DNA from 3 places in the Isoalcanivorax beigongshangi genome. Region 3 is predicted to be linked to each of the others. Evidence: predicted binding sites of a transcription regulator. Region 3 holds the regulator's gene; each other region holds the start of a gene.
The links. Region 3 encodes PhoB, which activates phosphate uptake and scavenging genes when phosphate is short. Its sites were predicted from a motif close to TGTCATANNNNTGTCANA; they were not measured.
Positions count from the first base shown of each region.

Region 1 (8,015 bases), 1.1 Mb from region 3:
TACCTGCGCCGGGATCGCCCGGATGCGTTGGTGCAGCTCGCTGGTGATGTGCCGGAGCTGCTGGAAGTGGCGCAGCAGCAGCGCCGCTGTTTGGCGGCAGAACGGTTAGTGCAGAAGCCGGTCACGGTGGAGGAGGTGGACACCATTCTCGGGCTGTTCCGCACCCACCGCTTTACCCAGAACGATCTGCGCACCTTGACCCGCTACTGGAGCTATCAAGGCGGCCGCTTTGTGTTGCCAGTCAGCTGGCTGCTGAGGCTGGAAGCGGTGTTCCTCGGTGTGGTGTGCGTGTTGCTGGTGTTGGTGATGGCGGTGTTGGGGACTGCACTGTTCGCCGATGTATGGCAGGACGGCGCTATTCCCGACGCGGTGTTGGCCGGGCTGTTGTTACAGGTGGTGGTGTATGTGGCCTGGATTTGGTTCCAGCGCCGGGTGCCCCATTACTGGCGTAACCGTGAGGCCTGGGCCGCCAAGTTGGCGGCCTACCAAGACACGCTCTGAGTCACTCGCTGCGGTAACCGTGTGGGTTGCTGTGCTGCCAGTGCCAATGGTCGCGGCACATGTCTGTCAATGAACGCTGTGCTTCCCAACCCAATGCCTGCCGGGCAAAGGAGGGGTCGGCGTAGCAGGCGGCCACATCACCCGCACGGCGCGCGCTAATAGTCAGCGGCACCGGGCGGCCGCTGGCGACTTCAAAGGCTTTCGCCATCTCCAGCACGGAGTAACCCCGGCCGGTGCCGAGGTTGACGATCAATTCCCCGTCGCCGTTCTGCAGCGCCTGCAAGGCCGCCAGATGGCCGGCCGCCAAGTCCATCACGTGAATATAGTCACGCACCCCGGTGCCGTCCGGGGTGGGGTAGTCATCGCCGTAGACCGTCAACGCCGGCCGCAAGCCAGCCGCCACTTGAGCAATATAAGGCATCAAGTTGTTCGGCGTGCCCTGCGGGGCCTCGCCGATACGGCCGCTCGGATGGGCACCCACAGGATTAAAGTAACGCAGCAGCGCAATACGGAAGTCCGGTTCGGCGCGGTGCAGGTCGCGCAGCATTTGCTCAATGTGCAGCTTGGTGGCGCCATAGGGGTTGGTGACGCCGAGCGCCGCCTGTTCGGTCAGCGGCAGCTGCTCTGGAATGCCGTAAACGGTGGCGGAGGAGCTGAACACCAACTGCCGCACGCCGGTGGTTTGCATGGCTTCCAACACACTGAGCGTACCGCCGACATTGACACGGTAGTAACGCAGCGGCTCGGCCACTGATTCGCCCACCGCCTTGAGGCCGGCAAAGTGGAGTACCGCCTGCGGCCGGGTGTCGCCCAGCAACTGGGTCACCAGTGCGGTGTCTGCCATGTCGCCTGCAGTCCAAGACAAGTGGCCGTCCGGTACCAACTGTTGCACCCGGCGCAGGGCCTCGGCGTCGCTGTTGGCGAAATTGTCCAGCACGTGGACGTGCCAGCCGGCCTCTAGCAATTGCAGCACAGTGTGGCTGCCGATGTAGCCGGCGCCGCCGGTAACCAGAACGCTGCGCATAGTCATCCCTGTGGTGTAAGCAGAAGGCGGCAAGCATAACGCAATTGGGCGGGGTTGGATGAGGGCGGTTGCTTGTCACCGAGTTGTCACGGTCTAGTTATGACGTTGTCGTGATGGCGCGTTAGAAGTCGATGAACCAGTGCTGGGATGGAATCGACATGGCCTATACCCGCCGCGCCTTGTTGCGCACTTTGTTTTACGGTGCCGGAGCCGCCGCTGCTGTGGCATGGGGGTTGGACCGCCCGTCCGGCTACCTGCCGCTCAGCCGTGTCCCCGGCGCGTTGCCGCCGCTGGATAAACTGCCAGGCCGCGAGTTGCCGCTGGTGGCCGGGCCACTGTCGCAAATTGGACTGCTGCAGAATTCCGGCGTCGATGGCATCTGGATTCCGGAAGGCTTCTCGGTGCGCTGTGTGGCGCGCCACTTGGCCAACCCGGTCAGCGGCCGCATTGATCCCAGTGGTGGGCTGCTCGGTTACAGCTGGCATCGGGCACCGGACGGCGGCGCCGTGTTCGGTGCAGAAGATGGCGGCTGGGTGTATGTGTCTAACAGCGAGACCAACCGCAGTGGTGGTGTCGGCGCACTGCGCTTTGCCGCCGACGGCAGCTTGATCGATGCCTATCCGGTGCTGCTCAACACCCGCCGCAATTGCGCCGGCGGGCCGACACCGTGGGGCACTTGGTTGTCCTGCGAGGAACTGTCGGATGGGCTGGTGTACGAATGCGATCCGTTCGGCACGCCGGCGCAGGCGGTGGTGCATCCGGCGCTGGGGTGCTTCCGCCACGAGGCGGCGGCAGTGGATGAGCAGACGCGCACGGTGTACCTCACTGAAGACCACGGCGACGGTCGCTTCTATCGCTTCCGCTCGTTCGGCCGGGTGTCCGGCATCAACGGACGCAGTGCCTTGGACCTGAGCCAGGGCGTGTTGGAAGTGCTGGAAATTGACGGCTTTGCCCACGGTGGTTACGACGATAATCTCGCCAGTGCCCGGGTGCTGCGCAAGGTGCGCTGGCAGCCGGTGCTGCAACCCCAACACCCGCAGGGCGAGGTGCGTGACCAGTACCGCGCCAGCACCGGACAGGGTGCGCCCGGCACCCGCTTCAATGGCGGCGAGGGGTTGTGGATCCAGCACTTCCCTGACGGCCAGCAGCCGCTGTTGCCGGACGGTCAGCGGCCATTGCGGGCGGTGGTGTTTTTCGCTTGCAAGGGCGACAACCGGGTCTACGCGCTCGACATCGACAACGATCAGATTGAAGTGGTGTTCGACAACGAGCATTTGATCGGCACCGGGCAAGCACCGTTTAAGGACGTGGATAACTTGGTGGTCAGCCCGGCCGGCGATGTGATCGTGGCCGAAGACGGTGATGCCATGCGGCTGATGGTGATGGTGCCGAACGGTGTGCCGCGCATCCTGCTGCAGATCGACCATGGCGGTTCGGAGTTGACCGGCCCGGCGTTCACGCCGGATGGTTCGCGGCTGTATTTCAGCTCCCAACGCGGTCCGTCCGCCATGTTGGTCAATCGCGGCGCCACGTATGAATTGACGTTGCCGCCGGCGTTCCGCCCGGGCAGCGCTTGACCGGGCGACGCTGGCCCTTTGAGCCTGGAGCAAGGCGGGTGGCAACCCGCTGCCCGCGTGGCGCCGTTAGCTCTCGCCGTGGTCGTCGGTGGGCGGTACCAGGTCAATTTCCAGCGATGCTTTCTCGACAAAGTATTCCGGCAGTTCGCCTTGAATGGCGGGCGCCAACTGCTTGAAGTCGGCCACTTGTTTGACCAGGTTGCCGCGGCCGCTGACCAACTGCCCCTCGGCTTTCACATAGGCTTCGCTGGCGCGATCAAGACTGCGGCGGATTTGCTCGAAGCTGGCCAAGAAGGTGTTGAGCTTGCGGAACACTTGGTCCGCTTTCGACGCCAGCGCGGCGGTGTGCTTGTTCTGGTCCTCAAACCGCCACAGCTGGCGCACGATGTTAAGGCTGGTGAGCAGGGTGGTGGGCGTGGCCACCAAAATATTGCGCGCCATCGCCACCTGGAACAGTTGCTCATCGGCCTTCAGCGCTTCCACGAATGCCGACTCGATCGGCACAAACATGAACACCACTTCCGGTGAGTTCAGCCCTTCGATTTTGTCGTAGGCGCGATCAGCCAATTCGTTGATGCGGTCGCGGAACGCCTGCACGTGCTCGCGCAGCGCCTGCTGCCGCTCCAGCTCGTCCTCGCTGTTCACATAGCGGGTATAAGCCGCCAGCGACACCTTGGCGTCGATGATCAGATGCTTGCTCTGCGGCAGGTAAACAATGGCATCCGGGCGCTGGCGACCATCTTCGGTCTGGAACGACACCTCGCGGCGGTAGTCTTGATCACGGCGCAGACCGGAACGCTCAAGGATGTTGTCCAACACCAGCTCACCCCAGTTGCCCTGCAGCTTCTTCTGCCCACGCAGGGCGGTGGCCAATTCGTGGGCTTCTTGGGTGATCTGCTGGTTGAGACTTTTCAGCGTTGCCAGTTCTTGGCGCATGGCGCCTTGCTGAGCGGTTTCACGGTGGTGGATGTCCTGCACTTCTTTTTTGAAGTCATCCATGAACTTTTGGAACGGCTGCATCACGCCGCTGAGGCTGGCTTGGCTGTGTTCCTGCAGCGCCTTGCTCTTGGTTTCGAGGATATCGTTGGCCAGCAGTTTGAATTGCTCTGACAGCTGCTGCTTTTGTTGTTCGAACAGGGCCAGTTGTTGCTGGTGGTGGGCGTCGCGCTCGGTGAGTCGGGCCTCCTGTTCGGCGTGCTGGCTTTGTAGTTCGGCGTGACGCTGTTGCAGTTGCTGAAATTGCTGACGTTGTTGTTGCAGCTCCGCCAGCAGCTGTTGCAACTGTTCCTGCAACGCGGCCACACGGGTGGTTTCGGCGCTCAGCTGTTCGGCGCGCTGACTGAGACGATGCTGAGCATCGGCCAGTGCGGTGCTGTGCTGTTGCTCTCGCTGCTGGCTGAGTGCCAGTGCATCACGGCTGTGATTGAGTTCCGCTTGCTGCACTTGATGGGCGGTATGCAAGGTGCGTTGCTCGGCGCTCAAGGCAGTCAGCTGTTGCTGTTGGCTGTCAGTGAGCTGGCGTGCGGCCGCCAGCTGCTGCTCACACTGTTCCAACCGGCTCGCCAGCCGACCGACCGGCCAGCGGCCGATTACGGCGCCCAGTGCCAAGGCCAGCAGTGCCAGCACACCCATCAGCCCGATGGCCTGCGCGGTTAACGTCATGGTCAGGATTCCTGTCAGCAGAAAATACGATATCGCGGCAGTATAACGGCGCCGGCCCTAGTTTGTTGACGGGCCACGTATTTTGTATGCTCGGGCCCATCTTTCGAGCAGTGTGCGTCGGCCGCTGCACTTCATTCACCGCTTGGAAAGAGCGGGCGGGCCTGCTGTGGCAGGTGCCAGCCTGGATGCCATGAATCAACAACATTTCCTGTTTCCCACCGACGGCTCGGTACCGCCGGACCGGTTCCTGCTTGAGCGCCGCCGCAGTGAGTGGCAGCACATCGCCATCTACCAGCACCCGGTGTATGGCAATCAACTGTGGATCGATGACGACCTGCAGATTTCCGAATCCGACTTCGCCTACAACAGTGCCATGGTGGCGCCGCTACTGACGCTGGAGCATTGCCAGCAGGTGGCAATCCTTGGAGGCGGCGACGGCGGTGTGCTCAATTACCTGCTCGCTACTTGGGACCAGCTGCAACGGCCCTTGGCGCGCGCCACGCTGATCGATATTGACGGCGCCGTAATCGACTTGTGCCGCAAATGGATGCCGGTGCAGTGGGGCGACGCATTTGATGACCCGCGTGCCGCGGTGGTGGTGGGGGATGCATTCGCCTGGATCGAACAGGCTCGTGATTTGGATGCGGTGATTTACGATCTGACCATGGACCCGGTGCGAGACGACCTTAGCCAGCGCCAGTTTATTGATCAGCTGTTCGCCCATGTGCGTGCCGCCTTGCGACCCGGCGGGGTATTCAGCCTGCAGGCCTGTGGGGAGTGGGATCCTGATTCCAGCGCCTTGCTGGCGACACTGCGCGAGCGCTTGGGCGCCATGTTCGGCGAGGTGCGTGAGCAGACCGTGATGGTGCCATCCTACGGCGAATTGTGGACCTTCATCAGCGTTCAAGCCGACTGAAAAGCATCATCATTCTTCGCTAGCAGCGGATTTCTGGGGCCGTTATCATTCCGGCCCGTTCCTGCCTGTTGGTGATGTCATGTCGCCCCCGTCGTCGTTGTCGCCGCCGGCCGCCGGTCGTACCGAGTGGTTGGGCCTGGCGGTGTTGGTGCTGCCCACCCTGTTGTTGTCGCTGGACCTGACGGTCCTGCATTTGGCCGTGCCGCATCTGGTGCGCGATTTGCACCCGAGCAGTAACCAACTGCTATGGATCCTCGATGTTTACGGTTTCATGGTGGCGGGCTTCCTGATCACCATGGGGGCGCTTGGCGACCGTTGGGGGCGCCGCCGGCTGTTGCTATGGGGCGCTGCCGCATTCGGCATCGCCTCGGTGCTGGCGGCGCTGTCCACCAGTGCCACCATGCTGATCATCACCCGCGCTTTGCTGGGCGTGGCGGGTGCCACGCTGATGCCGTCGACCTTGGCATTGATCCGCAACCTGTTTCACCGCGACGACCAACGTACGGTGGCGATCAGCATCTGGACCACCGGTTTTCTGGTCGGCGGCGCCATTGGCCCGTTGGTGGGCGGCGTCATCCTTGAGTTTGCCCGCTGGCAGACGGTGTTCCTGCTGGGCGTGCCGGTGATGGGGCTGTTGTTGGTGGCGGGGCCGAAGCTGCTGCCGGAGTACCGTGACCCCGACGCCGGACCGCTGGATCTGGCCAGCGCGGTACAGTGTGTGCTGGCACTGCTCGGCTGGACCTACGCGCTCAAGGAAGTGACGCGTTCCGGCTTTACCCTTGATGTGATCGGCGCCTCCTTATTGGCGGCGGCGGCCACTTTAATTTTCGTACGCCGCCAACAGCGGCTGGCGCAGCCGATGTTCGATCTGGCGCTGCTCAGCCACGGCGGCTTCCGGGTGGCGGTGGGCGGCATGATGATTTCGCTGCTGGCGATGTCCGGTGCCTGGTTGTTGGTTTATCAATACCTGCAAGGTGTGCAGCAATTGTCGCCGCTGGAAGCCGGGGTGGTAATGCTGCCGGCGGCGGTGGCGCAGGTGCTGATCACCCAATTTGTGCCGGCCATGCAGCGCCGCATCCGCCACAGCGTGCTGGTCACGGTATCGATGCTGGTGGCGGCGCTGGGCTTTGTGCTGATGGCCGGCGTTGGTCACGGCGGCGGGATCGGTTTGTTGGTGGTGGGAGCGCTGCTGATGGGCAGTGGCCTGATGCCGATGATGATTCTCGCCACCGAGCAGGTGGTGACCTCGGTGCCGCCGGAAAAAGCCGGCGTCGCCTCAGCCACCTCGGAAACGGCGGTGGAGCTGGGCATGGCGCTGGGCATCGCGGTGATGGGCAGCCTCGGCGCGCGCCTGTATCGCGATGAACTCACCGCAGCGCTGTCGTCGGTGTTGCCGGAGACGTTGTTGGCGCAGGCTGGTGAAACCCTCAGCGCCGCGCTGGAACTGGCGCCGCAGACCGCTGAGCCAGAGTTGGTAGTGGCTGCGGCAGAGGCGGCCTTCAGCCATGCACTGGCGCTCAATGCGCTGTGGGGAGCAGCACTGGTGGTGGTGGTGGCGCTGTGGTTGGGGCGGCATCACTGGCGGGCCGAAAAAGCCGCTGGCGCCAGTGTCAAATAGAATATGTGCGTCTATATTTATTTGATTTGGGAATAAGTGGCGGTTGTTTTTTATATTTAAGTAGTTGATTTATATAAAAATAGAGAAAAGTCTGCGTTTTTTTTGGTTCCATCGTGCGGGGCGGCCCAGCGGCCGCCCCTATACGCTGAAAAGCCTTTGGTTATTATCCAAACCCGGCTTTTTCCCGGGCCTTCCGGGCCCGCTTTGACGCGTAGATGGAACCTTATGGTGCTCCCCCAAGACCGCATGACCCACCTCCAAGCATTGGAGGCCGAATCCATTCACATCATCCGTGAGGTGGCCGCCGAGTTCGACCGCCCGGTGATGCTGTACTCCATTGGTAAAGACTCCTCGGTGATGCTGCATCTGGCGCGCAAAGCGTTTGCGCCGGGCAAGCCGCCGTTCCCGCTGCTGCATGTGGACACCACCTGGAAATTCCGCCAGATGATCGAATTCCGTGACCGTATGGCGGCGGAGGCGGGCATGGAGCTGCTGGTGCACAGCAACCCGGAAGGCGTGGCAGCGGGGATCAACCCGTTCGACCACGGTAGTGCCAAGTACACCGACGTGATGAAGACCCAAGCACTGAAGCAGGCGCTTAGCGAATACGGCTTCGACGCGGCGTTCGGCGGTGCCCGCCGTGACGAAGAAAAGTCGCGTGCTAAAGAGCGGGTGTATTCGTTCCGCGACCGTTTTCACCGCTGGGATCCGAAGAAC
Region 1 is NZ_JBGCUO010000001.1:1,332,134-1,340,148, forward strand. Features, by position in the region: gene AB5I84_RS05955 (hypothetical protein) at 1-501, shown strand, start outside; gene galE (UDP-glucose 4-epimerase GalE) at 503-1,525, opposite strand; gene AB5I84_RS05965 (alkaline phosphatase PhoX) at 1,684-3,102, shown strand; gene AB5I84_RS05970 (DNA recombination protein RmuC) at 3,169-4,764, opposite strand; gene AB5I84_RS05975 (spermine/spermidine synthase domain-containing protein) at 4,955-5,680, shown strand; gene AB5I84_RS05980 (MFS transporter) at 5,760-7,298, shown strand; gene cysD (sulfate adenylyltransferase subunit CysD) at 7,524-8,015, shown strand, end outside.
Region 1: AB5I84_RS05965 (alkaline phosphatase PhoX) is a predicted target of PhoB. The motif match lies at 1,599-1,616, and genes of this name have one in related genera.

Region 2 (8,015 bases), 1.7 Mb from region 3:
GCGCCATGAACGCGATGATGAAACCGCCGCCAGCACCGGACGCCAGCATGGCGAAGTAAGCGCGGCGGCTGCCGGCGATATAGTGGTCGCCGGTGTGGCTGGCATTCTCGGTCATGCTGCGCGCCAGCAGCCGGCTGTTCTGCTGCCACAGCGCACGTACGCTGTGGCGCGCCGCGGTGTAACCGACGCACTGCTTGAACAGCGCCACCGACTTTTCTTTGAGTGTGTCGCGGTCGGCCGGATGCAGCAGGTCGAGCAGTTGCTCAATGCGGTTCAAGGTCTGCACCAACCGCTCCAGCATGTGGGTCAACGCCACTGTGGTGCCCATGTTGACGGTACGCCGACGCAGGCGCGCTACCTCCACCACGCATTGCTCCAACAGCACGCGGGCGTGGGCATCGTCATGCAGATCATCGATCTGGCCGGAGACCCACAGCGGATACTGGCGCACATAGATTGCCAACTCGCGCTGCAACGCCACCAGCGCGGAGTCACGATCCAGCATCTTGTGGTCAAGTCGCAGAATGGCAGGCTCCAGCTCTTCCGCCGCCACCCAGATGCCCAGCAACTCCAGCGATGCCAGCAGTTCCTCCTGCATCTCATCGCGCATCTGCACCCGGTCGTCATCGGAAAACGAGAACAGCGTGGCCAGCAATTTGAGCCACGCGGCATCAGACACCTGCGGCACCCACTCGGCATCCACCTTGCGAGTGAACACCATGAACATCACGTCTTTGACGTTTTCCGGGTCCGCCGGCGACGGGTTCAATCGCTCATAAACCCGCTCCCCCATTTCTTTAAGGAAGCCACGACGGGAGTAAATGCCGGCGCTGGTGAATAGGTGAAAGAAACGCCCATCACGCAGCCAAGCACCGAGTTTACCGGCCAGCGCGGCGTGCAACTCTGGGCGCCCCTCCAATACTACGGCCAGGCCGGTGATGCGGCTTTCCGCCGCTTCGGCGCTCTCCCAGCGGCGCGGGCGCAACCAATCAACAATATGGCGCAGCGTGGTGACCGCGCTGGTGTCCGGGTCCGCAAGGCGCGGCAGCAGTCTTTCCAATGACACGTCAGGCTTCCTGTAACGGGGGACGACACGGCCGTCCAAACGACCCGGAATGATAACAGAGGCGCCACCGGCACCCGCGCCGCCGGCGCTCCAACAGGTAAAATAACTGTGCCGCAGGTAGTTGAAAACAGGATCAAAAACCCCATTTCCCGGTCATACTATGCGCGCGGACCGGCCTGCCCGCCGCCCGCGAGCCCTGCTTCCCCGAGAATCTGGAGACCCTTCGCCCATGATGCGAATCGCCCTGTTCCTGCTGACCAACATTGCCGTGCTGGCAGTGGCCAGCGTTGTGCTGAGCCTGCTCGGCGTCACCACCACCCTGCAACAGAACGGTGTCGACCTTGATCTGCAGTCATTGCTGATCTTCAGCGCGGTGTTCGGCTTCGCCGGCTCGCTGCTGTCGCTGTTCATGTCCAAGTGGATCGCCAAGACCAGCACCCGCACCCGCGTGATCACGCAACCAGCCAACGCCACCGAACAATGGCTGCTGACCACGGTGCGCGAACTGTCTGACCGCGCCGGCATCGGCATGCCGGAAGTGGGGATCTTCCCCGCCAGCCAGTCGAACGCCTTTGCCACCGGCTGGAACAAGAATGCCGCGCTGGTGGCGGTGTCTGAGGGCCTGCTGGCGCGCATGGACAAACAAGAAGTGCGTGCCGTGCTGGCCCACGAAATCGGCCACGTCGCCAACGGCGACATGGTGACGCTGACGCTGATCCAAGGGGTGGTGAACACCTTCGTCATCTTCTTCTCACGCATCATCGGCCACGTGGTGGATCGAGTAGTGTTCAAGACCGAACGCGGCTACGGCCCCGGCTTCTACATCACCTCGTTCATCGCCCAGATCGCGCTTGGCTTCCTCGCCACCGCCATCGTCATGGCGTTCTCGCGCTGGCGTGAGTACCGCGCCGACGCCGTCGGCGCCCAGCTGGCCGGTCGCGACAACATGATCGGCGCGCTGCAACGCCTGAAAGCGGAAACCGCACTGCCTGACCAGATGCCGGAAAGTATGACGGCGCTGGCCATCAACGAAGGCGTGAAGGAAGGGCTGCGCAATATGTTCCGCTCTCACCCGCCGCTGGATGCCCGCATCGAAGCGCTGCGCAACCTGCGCTGAGCGCATCGCCGCTGCAAAGAAAGGGCCCCACTTGGGGCCCTTTTTGATGCGGTAGTACCCCGCCACCAACTGCTGACACATCTGGCAACAGTGTCGCCGGTCGGAATGCGCGTTACCGCGCGTGGCCGGGCGAAGTTTTCATGGAGGCGTCATATCTGGAAACAATACTGGGCTTGGCGCACAAAGCTGCCAACATTACCGTTGAACGGTGAGGAAATTTTGACCGCTGACCCGGTCCCTCCACCTGAACCCACTACCGAGGCAGAGCAGATGAACACCTCAATCCGTACCCAAAATTCCGCTGGGAACCAGGATTTCCACGGTGCTGCCCTGATTGATGCCCAGGGCCGCGAGATCCCCATCACCGAAGAAATGGTGCAACGCGCCTGTGACCGCCTGGAACAGGCTTGGTCCTACCCGCTTAGCACTGCACACCCAGCAAACTGAGGGCCTGCGCCCAGGCCGGTGCCACCGCACCGGATACGCGCAAACCGCCCAGTTCATAACGCAGCGGATAACGCTTGCGCAGCTGGTCAAACCGCACCGCCGCCACCTCCCGTGACGGCGGTGTTTCATTTGGGCCGGCGCCGCAGGCACTCACTAGTGCTTGGTGATCACGCGCCATCGGATACACCCACTGCAGCAGAGCCAACAATTGCGCTTCGGTTTCCAGCGGCGCCTCCCAATGGCGCGGCGGCGCATCGAGCGGCATCGGCTTGGCCGCGTCGGTCAGGCCACGCCACTGGCGCAGCGCCTGGTAGAGCATGTAGGTACCGCGCACTTTGCCTTCCACACTGTAACCGGCGATGTGCGGGGTGCCGATTTGCACTTGCGCCAACAACTGCGGCGTGACCCACGGCTCGTGTTCCCACACATCGAGGATGCACTGTGGCGGCTGCGGCTGGTCCAGCCGCTCCCGCAGCGCCTGCTCGGCAATCACCGGCCCGCGACTGGTGTTGATCAGCAACTGTCCGGCGCTCAGCAGCGCTAACTGATCGGCAGCGATAAGATGGCGGGTCGGTGCCATGCCGGTTACCGACAACGGCACGTGCAAGGTGATCACCGAGCACGCCAACACCTCCGCCAGCGGCGCCCACTCGGCCCCCTCCTCGCACGCCTCACCGGCTGCTTCGCGCGGCGGATCGCTGGCCAACACCCGTAGTCCGAACGCTGCCGCCCACTGCACCACCTTGCGTCCGACGTTGCCAACGCCCACCACGCCCAGTGACAGCGCCGACAACGGTGTGCGCCGCTGTACCGCGAACGCGACCACCGCCTGCAGCACATACTCGGCCACCGCCACCGCGTTGCAGCCCGGCGCATGGGCAAAGGTGATGCCAGCGGCGGCCAGTGCCGCCTGATCGATATGGTCAGTGCCAATGGTGGCGGAGCCGACAAAGCGCACCGCAGAACCGGCCAGCAGCTCGGCATCAACGCGGGTCACCGAACGCACCAGCAGCACATCGGCATCGGCCAGCAACGTGCGGTCCAAAGGTCGGCCCGGGGTACGCACCACAGTGCCGATACCGTCAAACAGCGACAGCGCCGGCATGTTTTCGTCAGCAATGATGTTCACGTGAGGATCCTGCAAGCCGAAGAGGTCAACTGAGTACCGTCATGATGCTGCGCTGGTAGGCTGGCCGCTGCGCCAGCCGTGCCGCCCAATCTTCCAGCGCCGGCAGTGATGGCCGTTCAATCGGCAATTGCAGCCACGGATAGATCAGGGTGCCGAGCGCGATATCACCGTGTCCAATACGCTCACCGGACAGGTATGGCTGAGCCGCCAGCACCGGCTCAACACGCGCTAATAACGCCGCGGCCTCGGCGGCGGCCGTGGCCAACAGCGCCTCGTCCCGTTGCTCCGGCGCGGTGCGGATCCAGCCGACAAAGGCAATGCGGAACGGCGCCACAAAGGTGGTGCTGGCCCAGTCCAGCCACTTATCGGCTTCTGCGCGGGCGCGGGCCTGCTGCGGCCACCAGCTGTCGCCGCCGTACTCGGCCAGCAAATAACGGACGATGGCGTTGGATTCCCACAGCGTCAGGTCACCGTCCTGCAACGTCGGGATCAAGCCATTGGGATTGAGGGCTCGGTATTGCGGGGTGTCGACACCGCCGAACTGGCCGCCCACATCATGGCGCTGGTAGTGCAGCCCCAGTTCTTCCAGGCACCAGAGCACTTTCTTAACGTTATTTGAATTGGTGCGACCCCAAACAGTCAGCATGGCGGCTCTCCGCAAATGGCAAAGTCGGCAGTGTACGCGCCTTGGCGGCGAGCATCAGCCGTATGCCGGCAGTTGTTGCACCGCGGTCACTGCCGCCGCATCCAGCGGTACGCCGTTGCGGTAATGCTGTTCTAGCAGCTGTAGCCACTGGTCCCAGCGCTGGCCGTGGCGCTGTCGTAGTCGCGCCTCGGCGGCTTGGCCGACGGCCGCAGCAAAGCGTGTCTCATCAACGCCGCCAGCGCCGTTGAGGTTATCCAGTGACACCCGAAAGCGATGACCAGTGGCAGCGCAGGCCAGCAGCTCCAACGCCTGCGGCGCCACCTCTACCTGCTCGAACTGCGCCTGCTGCGTCGGCGTGCGGCCATCCGGCGCGTACCAGTAGCCGTAATCGTCCTGCTCTCGGCGCGCCGGCCCGGCCACACACCAGTGGGCAATCTCGTGCAGTGCGCTGCGGAAGTAATCGCGGGTGTACCAAATGGTGTGCGCCTGCCCTGCTCGCCCGGCCTGATAGAACGGCTCAGCCGCACCGCCGCGCAGTACGGTGGCGTACGCCGGCCCCAGCTGACGATTGAACAGATGTTCCAGATCGGCACTCGAAAAAAGCTGTATCACAGTGTTCCCTAACAAGCTGAACATGGTTCGCAAGGCCGGTAGCGCTGCGGTAGAGTAGCCGCCCCTGCCAGAGACCCACGATGACTGAAACCGTTAACTCCCCGCGCCGCGAAATGCTCAGCCAGCTGAGCTTGGCGCTGCCGATTCTCGGCGGCCAATTGGCGCAGACCGGCAACGGCGTGGTCGACACCATGATGGCCGGCCGCGTCAGCGAGCACGATCTGGCGGCGGTAGCGATGGGCGCCAGTTTCTGGGTGCCCTTCTATTTATTCATGACCGGCGTGCTGATGAGCGCCACCCCGCTGATTTCGCGCCACCTCGGCCGTGGCAGTTGGGAGCGCGTCAATCCGCTCGCCCAGCAGAGTCTGTGGCTGGCGCTACTACTCGGCTGCGTCGGCGCGGTGCTGCTGCGGCAACTTGAGCCGGTGGTGGTCGCCATGGACGTGGAACCCGCGCTGCGACCGCTAGTACAAGGTTACCTAGAAGGGCTCAGTTGGGGCATTCCCGGCGCTGCGCTGTTCCTGTCGATGCGCAGCTATACCGAAGCCATGGCGCACACGCGGCCGGTGCTGATCATCAGTATTCTCGGGTTGCTGATCAACATCCCGATCAACTACATCCTGATCTACGGCAAGTTCGGCATGCCGGCGATGGGCGGCGTCGGTTGCGGCTGGGCCTCCGGCATTACCTTTTGGCTGATGGCGCTGATGATGTTCGGCTATATCCGTCTGCACCGCGCCTACGCTCGCGCACGACTGAGCCTGCGCCAGCCCCAACTGTCGCCGGCGCTGTTGGGCCGGATGCTCAAACTAGGGCTGCCGATCGGGCTGGCGATTTTCTTCGAGTCGAGCATCTTCGCGGTGATCGCGCTGTTGATCGGCCATCTCGGCGCGGTAGTGGTCGCTGGACACCAGGTGGCGCTGAACGTGTCCTCACTGCTGTTCATTGTGCCGCTGAGTCTCGGCATTGCGGTGACGGTGCGTGTGTCCCATGCCCGCGGCCGTGGCGATGGCAGCGGCATCAATCTGGCGGTACGCACCGGTTATCTGCTCGCCATCGGCTCCGGCTGCCTGACCGCCAGCTTGCTGCTGCTGACCCGTGGGTTGATCCCGCCGCTCTATACCGACAACCCCGAAGTGCGCCAGCTGGCCACCGGTCTGTTGCTGTTTGCTGGCTTGTACCAGATCTCCGACGCGCTACAGATCATCGCCGCCGGTGCACTGCGCGGCTTCGAGGACACTGCCCGCCCGATGCTGTACACGCTGTTTTCCTACTGGGGTATCGGCCTGCCCACCGGCATCGTGCTAGCACAGACCGATTGGCTCGGGACACCGATGGGGCCGGCCGGGTTCTGGATCGGGCTCTTAGTAGGACTGACCTGCTCGGCAGTGCTGCTCGGCATCCGTCTGCACCGCCGTCGCCAGCAGGAATTGGTGCTGCTGGCGACCGGCAACGCTTAAAGCCCTAATTGCTTGGCGATCACTTCATTCATGATTTCGTAGGTACCGCCGCCAATGGACAGGATGCGGTTGTCCCGCGCCAAGCGCTCCACCACCGATTCGCGCATGAAACCCATGCCGCCGAACAGCTGCACCGCGTCGTAGGTGACGCGGTCGGAGACGGTGGTGGCCAGATTCTTAGCCATGGAAATCTCTTTGATCACCTGCTCGCCGGCTTGGATGCGCGCCGCCACCCGGTAGGTGAACTCTCGGCTCGCTTCCACCTGGGTTGCCATCTCGGCCAGCTTGTGGCGCGTCACTTGGAAGCCACTGAGCGGGCGGCCAAATGCCTGCCGTTCACGCACGTACGCCAATGACTGCTCCAGTGCCAGTTGGGCGGTCATGTTGGCCATGATGCACAGCATCAAGCGTTCCATTTGAAAGTTGGTCATGATGCAGAAAAAGCCGCCATTTTCCGGGCCGATCAAGTTTGCCACCGGCACCCGGCAGTCCTCGAAGAACAGCTCCGCCGTATCGCTGGCCCACCAACCGGTCTTGCGCAGGTTGCGACCCACGCTAAACCCTGGCGTGTCTTTTTCTACCAGCAGCAAGCTGACGCCGCCGAACCCGGGATCGCCGGTGCGCACCGCCACGGTGTAGTAATCAGCACGCACGCCGGAGGTGATGAACGTCTTGCTGCCGTTAACCACATAATGATCGCCATCACGCACCGCGCGGGTCCGCAGATTGGCCACATCCGAGCCACCGCCCGGCTCGGTAACCGCCAGTGCCGAAATCTTCTCGCCCGCCAGCACTGCCGGCACCACCCGCTCCCGCAGCGCATCACTGCCCCACTTCCACACCGGCGGCAAGCCGATGTCGAGCGAGCCGAGGCTGGCCACCAAGCCGCCAGAGGTGGAACGCATCAGCTCTTCCGACACGGCCACCTTCATGAACACATCGTGCTCGCCCTGACCGCCGTAGGCTTCCGGGTGGCCGACACCGAGGAAACCGGCCGCCGCTGCTTTACGATACAACTCGCGGGGGAAGTGGCCGGCCTCCTCCCACTCATCGATGTACGGCAGGATCTCGCGCGCCACAAAGGTGCGTACGCTGTCCCGCACCATGGCGTGGGTGTCATTGAAATAGCTGAGCCCTTGGGTCACCGAAAATCCTCCGTCTCCAATGGTCAAAAACGCTACCAAGCAAGCGCTCGGTCCGCAACACAGGACGGCGCGCCAAGCAGACCGAAACCATCAGCTTGAGCGGATGGGTCAATGACGGCAGTGTGGGGATGTCCGCTGCTGCGCTCCAAATACGGAAAAGCGGCGAGCGGAAAGAGGCAGTGCAACGTTGATCCAGTTCCGGGTGCGCTTGGCTTGAACCAGTGAGCACCCGTCCCACCTAGTCAACCTGCTTTCGGTCCGACCTCAGCGTGAATGGGGGTCCACTATTTGATCCAGGTAAAAGGAGCCTGCGCTACTAAGCGAGGCCCGATCAGATCGAAGCGGGTGGAATCGGATCGGGTTGGATTGGACTGAATCGGTCGGGCTGGGCCA
Region 2 is NZ_JBGCUO010000001.1:1,930,392-1,938,406, forward strand. Features, by position in the region: gene AB5I84_RS08755 (site-specific recombinase) at 1-1,066, opposite strand, end outside; gene htpX (protease HtpX) at 1,296-2,183, shown strand; gene AB5I84_RS08765 (PA1571 family protein) at 2,454-2,630, shown strand; gene AB5I84_RS08770 (4-phosphoerythronate dehydrogenase) at 2,605-3,759, opposite strand; gene AB5I84_RS08775 (glutathione S-transferase family protein) at 3,785-4,405, opposite strand; gene AB5I84_RS08780 (elongation factor P hydroxylase) at 4,460-5,017, opposite strand; gene AB5I84_RS08785 (MATE family efflux transporter) at 5,098-6,477, shown strand; gene AB5I84_RS08790 (acyl-CoA dehydrogenase family protein) at 6,474-7,583, opposite strand.
Region 2: AB5I84_RS08765 (PA1571 family protein) is a predicted target of PhoB. The motif match lies at 2,320-2,337, and genes of this name have one in related genera.

Region 3 (8,015 bases):
GACCCCGCTCACCGCGCTGATCGGCGAGGTGCCGGTGCTGGGTGAAGTGGTCAATGGTTTGCTCGGTGGCGTATTGCCGGGTGGCGACAACGGCGGCGGCATGCCAAGCCTGCCGGGTCTGGATGGCCTCTGCGATCCCACTGATCCGCTCAGCTGCCTCAGCGCGCTGACCGGCCTGCTGGAACCAGTGACCGGCTTGATCGGCCAGGTGCCGGTGCTGGGCGACATCGTCAACGGCCTCCTCAACGGCACGCTGCCAGGTGGCAATAACGGCGGCGACCTGCAAGGGCTGGACGGCCTTGGCACCCTGCTCGGTCTGCTGGCACCGCTGACCGACCTGATCGGCCAGGTCCCGGTACTTGGCGACATCGTCAACGGTCTACTCGGCGGCCTGCTGCCGGGCGGCAACGGTGGCGGCGACATGCCGGCACTGCCGGGCCTCGACTGCAACCCGACTGATCCGCTCAGCTGCCTCGGCGCGCTGACCGGCCTGCTGGAGCCGGTAACCGGCCTGATTGGCCAAGTGCCGGTGCTGGGCGACATCGTCAACGGTATCCTCGGCGGTCTGCTGCCGGGCGGCAGCAACGGCGGCGCCATGCCGGCACTGCCGGGCCTCGACTGCAACCCGACCGACCCGCTCAGCTGCCTCGGCGCGCTGACCGGCCTGCTGGAGCCGGTGACTGGCCTGATTGGCCAAGTGCCGGTGCTCGGCGACATCGTCAACGGCATTCTCGGCGGTCTGCTACCGGGCGGCAGTAACGGCGGCGACATGCCGGCACTGCCGGGCCTCGACTGCAACCCGGCGGATCCACTCAGCTGCCTCGGCGCGCTGACCGGCCTGCTGGAGCCGGTGACCGGCTTAGTCGGCCAAGTGCCGGTGCTGGGCGACATCGTCAACGGTCTACTCGGCGGCCTGCTGCCGGGCGGCAACGGTGGCGGCGACATGCCGGCACTGCCGGGCCTCGACTGCAACCCGACTGATCCGCTCAGCTGCCTCGGCGCGCTGACCGGCCTGCTGGAGCCGGTAACCGGCCTGATTGGCCACGTGCCGGTGCTGGGCGACATCGTCAACGGTATCCTCGGCGGTCTGCTGCCGGGCGGCAGCAACGGCGGCGCCAGGCCGGCACTGCCGGGCCTCGACTGCAACCCGGCCGAGCCACTCAGCTGCCTCGGCGCGCTGACCGGCCTGCTGGCGCCGGTAACCGCCCTGATGGGCCACGGGCCGGTGCTGGGCGACATCGTCAACGTTATCCTCGGCGGTCTGCGGCCGGGCGGCAGCAACGGCGGCGCCATGCCGGCACTGCCGGGCCTCGACTGCAACCCGGCGGATCCACTCAGCTGCCTCGGCGCGCTGACCGGCCTGCTGGAGCCGGTGACCGGCTTAGTCGGCCAAGTGCCGGTGCTGGGCGACATCGTCAACGGTCTACTCGGCGGCCTGCTGCCGGGCGGCAACGGTGGCGGCGACATGCCGGCACTGCCGGGCCTCGACTGCAACCCGGCTGATCCACTCAGCTGCCTCGGCGCACTCACCAGCCTGCTGACGCCGCTCACCAACGGCATTGCCCAAGTGCCGGTGCTGGGCGACGTGGTCAACGGCCTGCTCGGCGCATTGCTCAATGGCGGCACCCCGTCGATCCCGGGCGTACCGAATCTGGAACAGGTATGCGGCAACAGCAACGACCCGCTGCAATGTCTGCTGAATGCCGGCCAAGGTCTCGACGGCCTCAGCGGCCTGCTCGGTCAGGTACCGGTGCTGGGTGACTTGCTCGGCGGCCTACTCGGCGGTGTGCTGGGCGGCGGCGGTGGCAGCACCGGCGGCAACGGCTCACCGCTGGATGGCATTCCGATTCTCGGCCCGATCCTCGGTGGCCTGCTCGGCGGCCTGCTGGGCTGAGCCGCTGATCCTAGCGCAATAAAAAACGCCGCATCCGATACCGGGTGCGGCGTTTTTTATTGCCGGAGTAGCAAGGCTGTCGCCTAACACCCGGAGCAAAGGTTTAGCGCTTGGGTGCGATGAATTTCATCAACGACATAAACCACATCATCTGGCTGACATCACCTTCGATGGCAATCTTCTGCTGCTGCATGCCTTCCATGAAGACCATCTGATTGCCGGCTGCTTGCTTGAGCACATTGAAAGCGTAAGCCGCATCCTCAAACGACAGCGCCACCGTCGGCGCCGGGTGCAGACCTGCGCCGCTGCGCACACCGCCGTCGCTGAAGTGGAACCAGCGCGCCGGGGTGCCAGCCTTCGTGCGCCACTGCATCAGCACATTGCGACCGGACAGTTTGCCGGCAAATTTCTCATTACGGCGACCCAGCCAGCGCAAGCGCAGACCCAATATCCACATCACGAGACGGAAACGCATACAGATACTCCTACCGCCGACTCAGAACAGCGCCGGCATGTCCTTGTTGAGAGCCATTTTTTCGCTGCAGGCATCACCGGTCAGAGCGTAGCCGTGGAGCTGGCCTTGCTCGTCGCGGAACAGTGCCTTGACGTGGTGGCCATCGGCCTCCACTTGCCAATGCCCAGCGGTTCCGCGCGGCGCCACCACACACACCACCGGGCAGGCCGGGGTTTTGATGGTGATCGGCATCACGCCGTAGCTGACATCGGTCGGCGTGCCGGCCAGTGTCTTAGCCAGCGCCCGTGCCGACGCCATCAGCGGCAGCAGGTAGGGCAGCACGTGGCCGTCCACTTCGGCGCAATCGCCGAGGGCAAAAATCTGCGGATCGCTGGTGCGCAGCTGACGATCCACCTGCACGCCACGGTCCACCGCCAGACCGGCTTCGGCCGCTAGCGCGATGCGCGGACGCAGGCCCACAGCCGACAGCACCAGATCGACATCCACGGTGGCACCATCGGACAAGGTGGCACGCACACCCTCACCATGGCGATCAACACGTTGTACGAACGGGCCGAAGTGGAAACTGACCCCGAGCGCGCCGAGACCAGCCGACACAGCCTGGGACGCTGCTTCCGGCACCAGCAGCGGCAAGCAGCGGCCCATCGGCTCCACCACATGCACCTGGATGCCAGCCTGAGCCATATCGTTGGCAAACTCACAGCCGATCAGGCCGCCACCCATCACCAATACCGACTTGCGGCCTTCGAGGGCGCTGCGGAAGCGAGCGTAATCGGTGAGGTCATTGATGCTGAACACCGCGTCTTGGCCGTCGCCTTCTAACTGCGGGCGGAATACATCGGCGCCGCAGGCCAACACCAACTGGCTGTAATCGAGGCGCTCGTCGCCCAGTACCACCTGCTTGGCAGCGCGATCAATGGCGGTCACCGACACACCTGGGCGGACCGTCACGTTGAGTGCAGCGGCGGTCTGTTCCGGGCTCGCCATGACCAACTCATCGGCGGTCTTGTTACGCGCCAGGCCGTTGGACAGCATCGGTTTGGAGTAATTGCGACCGTCGTCCGAGGTCAGCATCACCACCGGCGTTTCAGCGTCGTGCTTGCGGAATTCCTTGACCAGGTTGAAGCCGGCCAAGCCGGTGCCGATGACAACAATAGGAGCCATAACGGTATCTCGCTGTGAATCTGGGGGTGGCCGCTCACGGCCCTGAAACAGGGAAGGCGCCCGCGGCGCCTTCCAAGAGAGGGTCAGATCTGGACCATCTCGAAATCATCCTTGGACACGCCGCAATCCGGGCAGACCCAGTCATCGGGGATGTCATCCCAGGCGGTGCCCGGCGCAATGCCTTCGTCCGGCAGGCCCAACGCTTCATCGTAGATGAACCCGCACACGACACATTCCCACTTTTTCATGTTCTGTCCTCAACCGCGTAACCTGTGGAAAGGCGGCCCAGTGGGCGCCGAAAAGAGACCGGCTAACCTAGCGACCGCCCCGTCAAAAATCAATGACACTGCCGACGGTTACAGTGGCGGAGTGGCACCTTGCAGCAGGCGCAAGGGTCAGGCTGGCCGTGCTTGCCATGCCCTGCAGGCTGCCGCATAGTTCGCCCGGCCATGCCCGCCGGGAGCCCATGTTGACCTCGTTCCGCCCCAGTCCGTTTCTGCCCTCGCAGCTTCATTGGCAGCCTGCCCAGCAGCGCCGCCTGCCGCCACTGGTGCGTGACTGGTTACTGGACACCGGCTCCCTCACTGCCCGCCTGCGCCGCCACGGCCGCTTCGCCGTGCGCCTACTGCAGGAGGGCATCAGCGCCCCCACCGCCACCGAAGCCCGTTTCGCCGGCCTATCCGCGCGCCAGCACGCCCGCATCCGCGAAGTGGAACTGCTGCTGGATGACCAACCAATGGTGTACGCGCGCTCAGTGCTGCCGCTGACCTCGCTCACCGGCGCCAATCGCGTACTCGGCCACATGGCGCGTCGCTCGTTGGGCTGGGAGCTGTTCCGCCTGCCCATGGCCAGCCGTGACGCGGTCTGGATCACCGAGGTGGACGGCGAGCGGCTGCCGCACCCGCAATCCGGCGAGCAGCTGTGGGGACGGGAGTCACTGTTCCGCAAGCGCGGCCAACCGATCTTGGTGGCGGAGTTTTTCCTGCCCGCACTGTGGACACGGGTGCTGGCCGAAACCGACGGAGAATAAGGTGTTTGCCTGGATAGAAACGCGCTTTCCAGCGCTGTGGCCGTGGATTCAACTGATGCGCCTGGAGCGGCCGATCGGCGCGCTGCTGGTGTTCTGGCCAACGCTGTGGGCGTTGTGGATCGCCGGCAACGGCAGCCCCTCACTGAAAAACATCCTGGTCTTCACCGCCGGCGTCTGGCTGATGCGCGCCGCCGGCTGTGTGATCAATGATTACGCTGACCGCAAATGGGATGGCGCCGTAGCCCGCACCTGCCAGCGCCCGCTGGCCACCGGCGCCCTGCGCGGCCGCGATGCGCTGGCGCTGTTCGCCGTACTGATCGCGTTGTCCGCCTCGTTGCTGCTACTGCTTAACCCGCTGACGTTCTGGCTGTCGTTCGGCGCGGTGGGGCTGGCCACGCTGTACCCCTTCACCAAACGCTTCACCCATCTGCCGCAGCTGTTTCTCGGTGCCGCCTTCGCTTGGTCGATCCCGATGGCCTTTGCCGCCGAAACTAACAGCGTACCGGCCGCCGCTTGGTTGCTGTTCGTGGCCAAGCTGCTGTGGACGGTGGCGTTCGATACCGAATACGCCATTTGCGACCGTGAAGACGACCTCAAAGTGGGCATCAAAAGCACCGCGATTCTGTTCGGCGACGCCGACCGCTTGATCATCGGCCTGTTGCAGGCACTGGCCCTAGTGGCGTTGGCGCTGCTGGGCCGGGCACTGGCGTTCGACTGGCCTTGGTACCTAGGCTTGGCCGTGTCCGCCGCATTGTTCGTCTACCAGCAATGGCTGATCCGCGACCGCGATCCAGCGCTGTGCTTGAAGGCGTTCCTCAACAACCAGTGGGTCGGCGCGGCCATCTTTGCCGGCCTCTGGTTGCACTACCTGCTCGCTTGACGGCCCGAGGCGGCGCTTGAGCCGCCGGCGGCGATTGCGCATTCTGACGCTATCGCCCCGGGCCAGCTGTCATATTCCTGTCATTAAATGGCCATCTAATGGGCATCGAACCCACTACCTACACGATATGACATGAGCAAGCACAAGATCCTGATCGTTGACGACGAACCCGCTATCCGCGAGATGGTGGCGGTGGCATTGGAGTTGGCGGACTTTGAGGTCCTGGAGGCGGAAAACGCCCAAACCGCCCATGCCATTATTGTGGACAGCCGCCCCGAGCTGGTGCTGCTGGACTGGATGCTGCCTTCGGTGACCGGCATTGAGCTGGCGCGGCGCCTCAAGCGCGACGAGAACACCGCGGAAATTCCCATCATCATGCTTACTGCCAAGAGCGAAGAGGACAACAAGATCCAAGGGCTGGATGTCGGCGCGGATGATTACATCACCAAGCCGTTTTCCACCCGCGAGTTGATCTCCCGCATCAAGGCCGTACTGCGGCGCTCCAGCGTTGGCGGCGCAGAAAAGGCCATCGACGCCGAGGGTTTGTGCCTGGACCCAGTCAGCCACCGCATCACCGCCAACGGCGAACCGGTGGAAATGGGCCCCACCGAATACCGCCTGCTGGAGTTCTTCATGAGCCACCAGGAGCGCGCCTATTCCCGCACCCAATTGCTCGACCAAGTGTGGGGCGCCAACGTGTATGTGGAAGATCGCACCATCGACGTCCACATTCGCCGCTTGCGCAAGGCACTGGCGCCTTATAATTTCGACCGGTTCATCCAGACTGTACGCGGCACCGGCTACCGGTTTTCCACCAAGACGCCACGTCCGGTCTGACCGGCCCTGAGCACCCACGCCCCGGGCCGGCGTCGCCATCCGGGGCGGCACTGGCTGTGCAGGAGAAACCGGCTTGAATTTCACTGTCTTCAGCGAAGTCCGGCGCATTGCGCTGGTCCTCGTCATCGGTCTGTTGCTGTCTTGGTACGCCCACAGCTTCTGGCCGCTGGCACTGGCCATGATCGGCTATGTAGCCCTTAACTTGTGGCAGATCGTGCGCTTCGTGCGCTGGATCCAGCGTTACCCGGAACAATGGGAGCCGCCGGAAAGCTCCGGCGCCTGGGGCGAACTGTTTGACGCCATCTACCGGCTGCTGCGCAAGGAAATGTCCGCCCGCGACGACCTACAGCAGCTGATCGGCCGTGCACAAAGCTCAATCACCGCCCACCGTGACGCCATCATCGTGGTCGACCGCCGCGGTCGGCTGGAGTTCTGGAACCGCGCCGCCGAGCGCCTGCTGGGCTTTCGTGCGCCGCAGGATGTGCGCCAACCGCTCACCAACCTGATTCGCGATCCGCGGCTGGTGGAATACCTGCACACCGGCAACTTCGACCATCCGATGTCGCTGCCTGCCCCGTCCAACGACAACATCCTGTTGGAATTCACCATTACCCGCTTCGGCGGCGGCGAATGGCTGGTGGTGGTGCGCGATGTCACCCGGCTGCATAACCTGGAACAGATGCGCAAGGATTTCGTTGCCAACGTCAGCCACGAATTGAAGACCCCGTTGACGGTGTTGAAAGGCTACCTGGAAACCCTGATCGACACGCTGCCGCCGGAACAAACCCGCATGCACCGCGCGCTGCAGCAAATGGATCAACAGAGCCACCGCATGGATGCATTGATCCAAGATCTACTGTTGCTGGCCCGGCTGGAAGGCACCGAGCCAGACAACAACTACCACAAGATCATGCTGGCGCCGCTGCTGCGCCGGTTGCAGCAGGACGCGCTGTCATTGCACCCGGAGAAGGCCCAGCAGATCGTGCTGGAAGTGGCGCCGGACGCCACTCTGCTCGGCGATCATAACGAGATCCAGAGCGCGTTCAGTAACCTGATCACCAACGCGGTGAAGTACACGCCGCAGGCAGGGCGCATCGACATCCGCTGGTGGGAGGACGACTTGGGCGGGCATTTCTCGGTGCTCGACAACGGCGTCGGCATCGACCGCCAGCATCTGCCCCGGCTCACCGAGCGCTTCTACCGTCCCGACCACAGTCGCGTGACACACACCGGCGGCACCGGGCTCGGACTGTCGATCGTCAAGCACGTGCTGATCCGCCACAACGCCCGTCTGAACATTGAGAGCACGCTCGGCAAAGGCAGTTGCTTCACCTGCCACTTCCCGCGCTGGCGGGTGGGTGACGAAGAGCGCAAGGACGTCGGCGGCTGAGCCGTTCCGGCAGTTGTCAGTGACCGCCGGCCACCGGGCGGGCTTCGACGTCGTCGAAACGGTCCACTTTGCGCAGCACCGGGAACACCTTTGCCCACAGCCCCACCACCGCCAGCGTTGCCAAGCTGCCGCCGACAGCGGCCGTCACGGTGCCAGCCGCCGACGCAAAGGTACCGGCGCGGAATTCGCCCAGCTCGTTGGACGAGCCAATGAACAGCATGTTCACGGCGTTGACCCGGCCGCGCATGGCGTCCGGGGTGGCCAGCTGGATTAAGGTCATGCGCACGTTAACGCTGATCATGTCCGCAGCGCCGGCCAGTAGCATCATCGCCGCCGACAGCCAGA
Region 3 is NZ_JBGCUO010000001.1:268,226-276,240, reverse strand. Features, by position in the region: gene AB5I84_RS01215 (hypothetical protein) at 1-1,894, shown strand, start outside; gene AB5I84_RS01210 (hypothetical protein) at 1,998-2,369, opposite strand; gene AB5I84_RS01205 (FAD-dependent oxidoreductase) at 2,391-3,533, opposite strand; gene rd (rubredoxin) at 3,617-3,781, opposite strand; gene AB5I84_RS01195 (chorismate--pyruvate lyase family protein) at 4,000-4,563, shown strand; gene ubiA (4-hydroxybenzoate octaprenyltransferase) at 4,565-5,443, shown strand; gene phoB (phosphate regulon transcriptional regulator PhoB) at 5,576-6,280, shown strand; gene phoR (phosphate regulon sensor histidine kinase PhoR) at 6,354-7,670, shown strand; gene AB5I84_RS01175 (MFS transporter) at 7,687-8,015, opposite strand, start outside.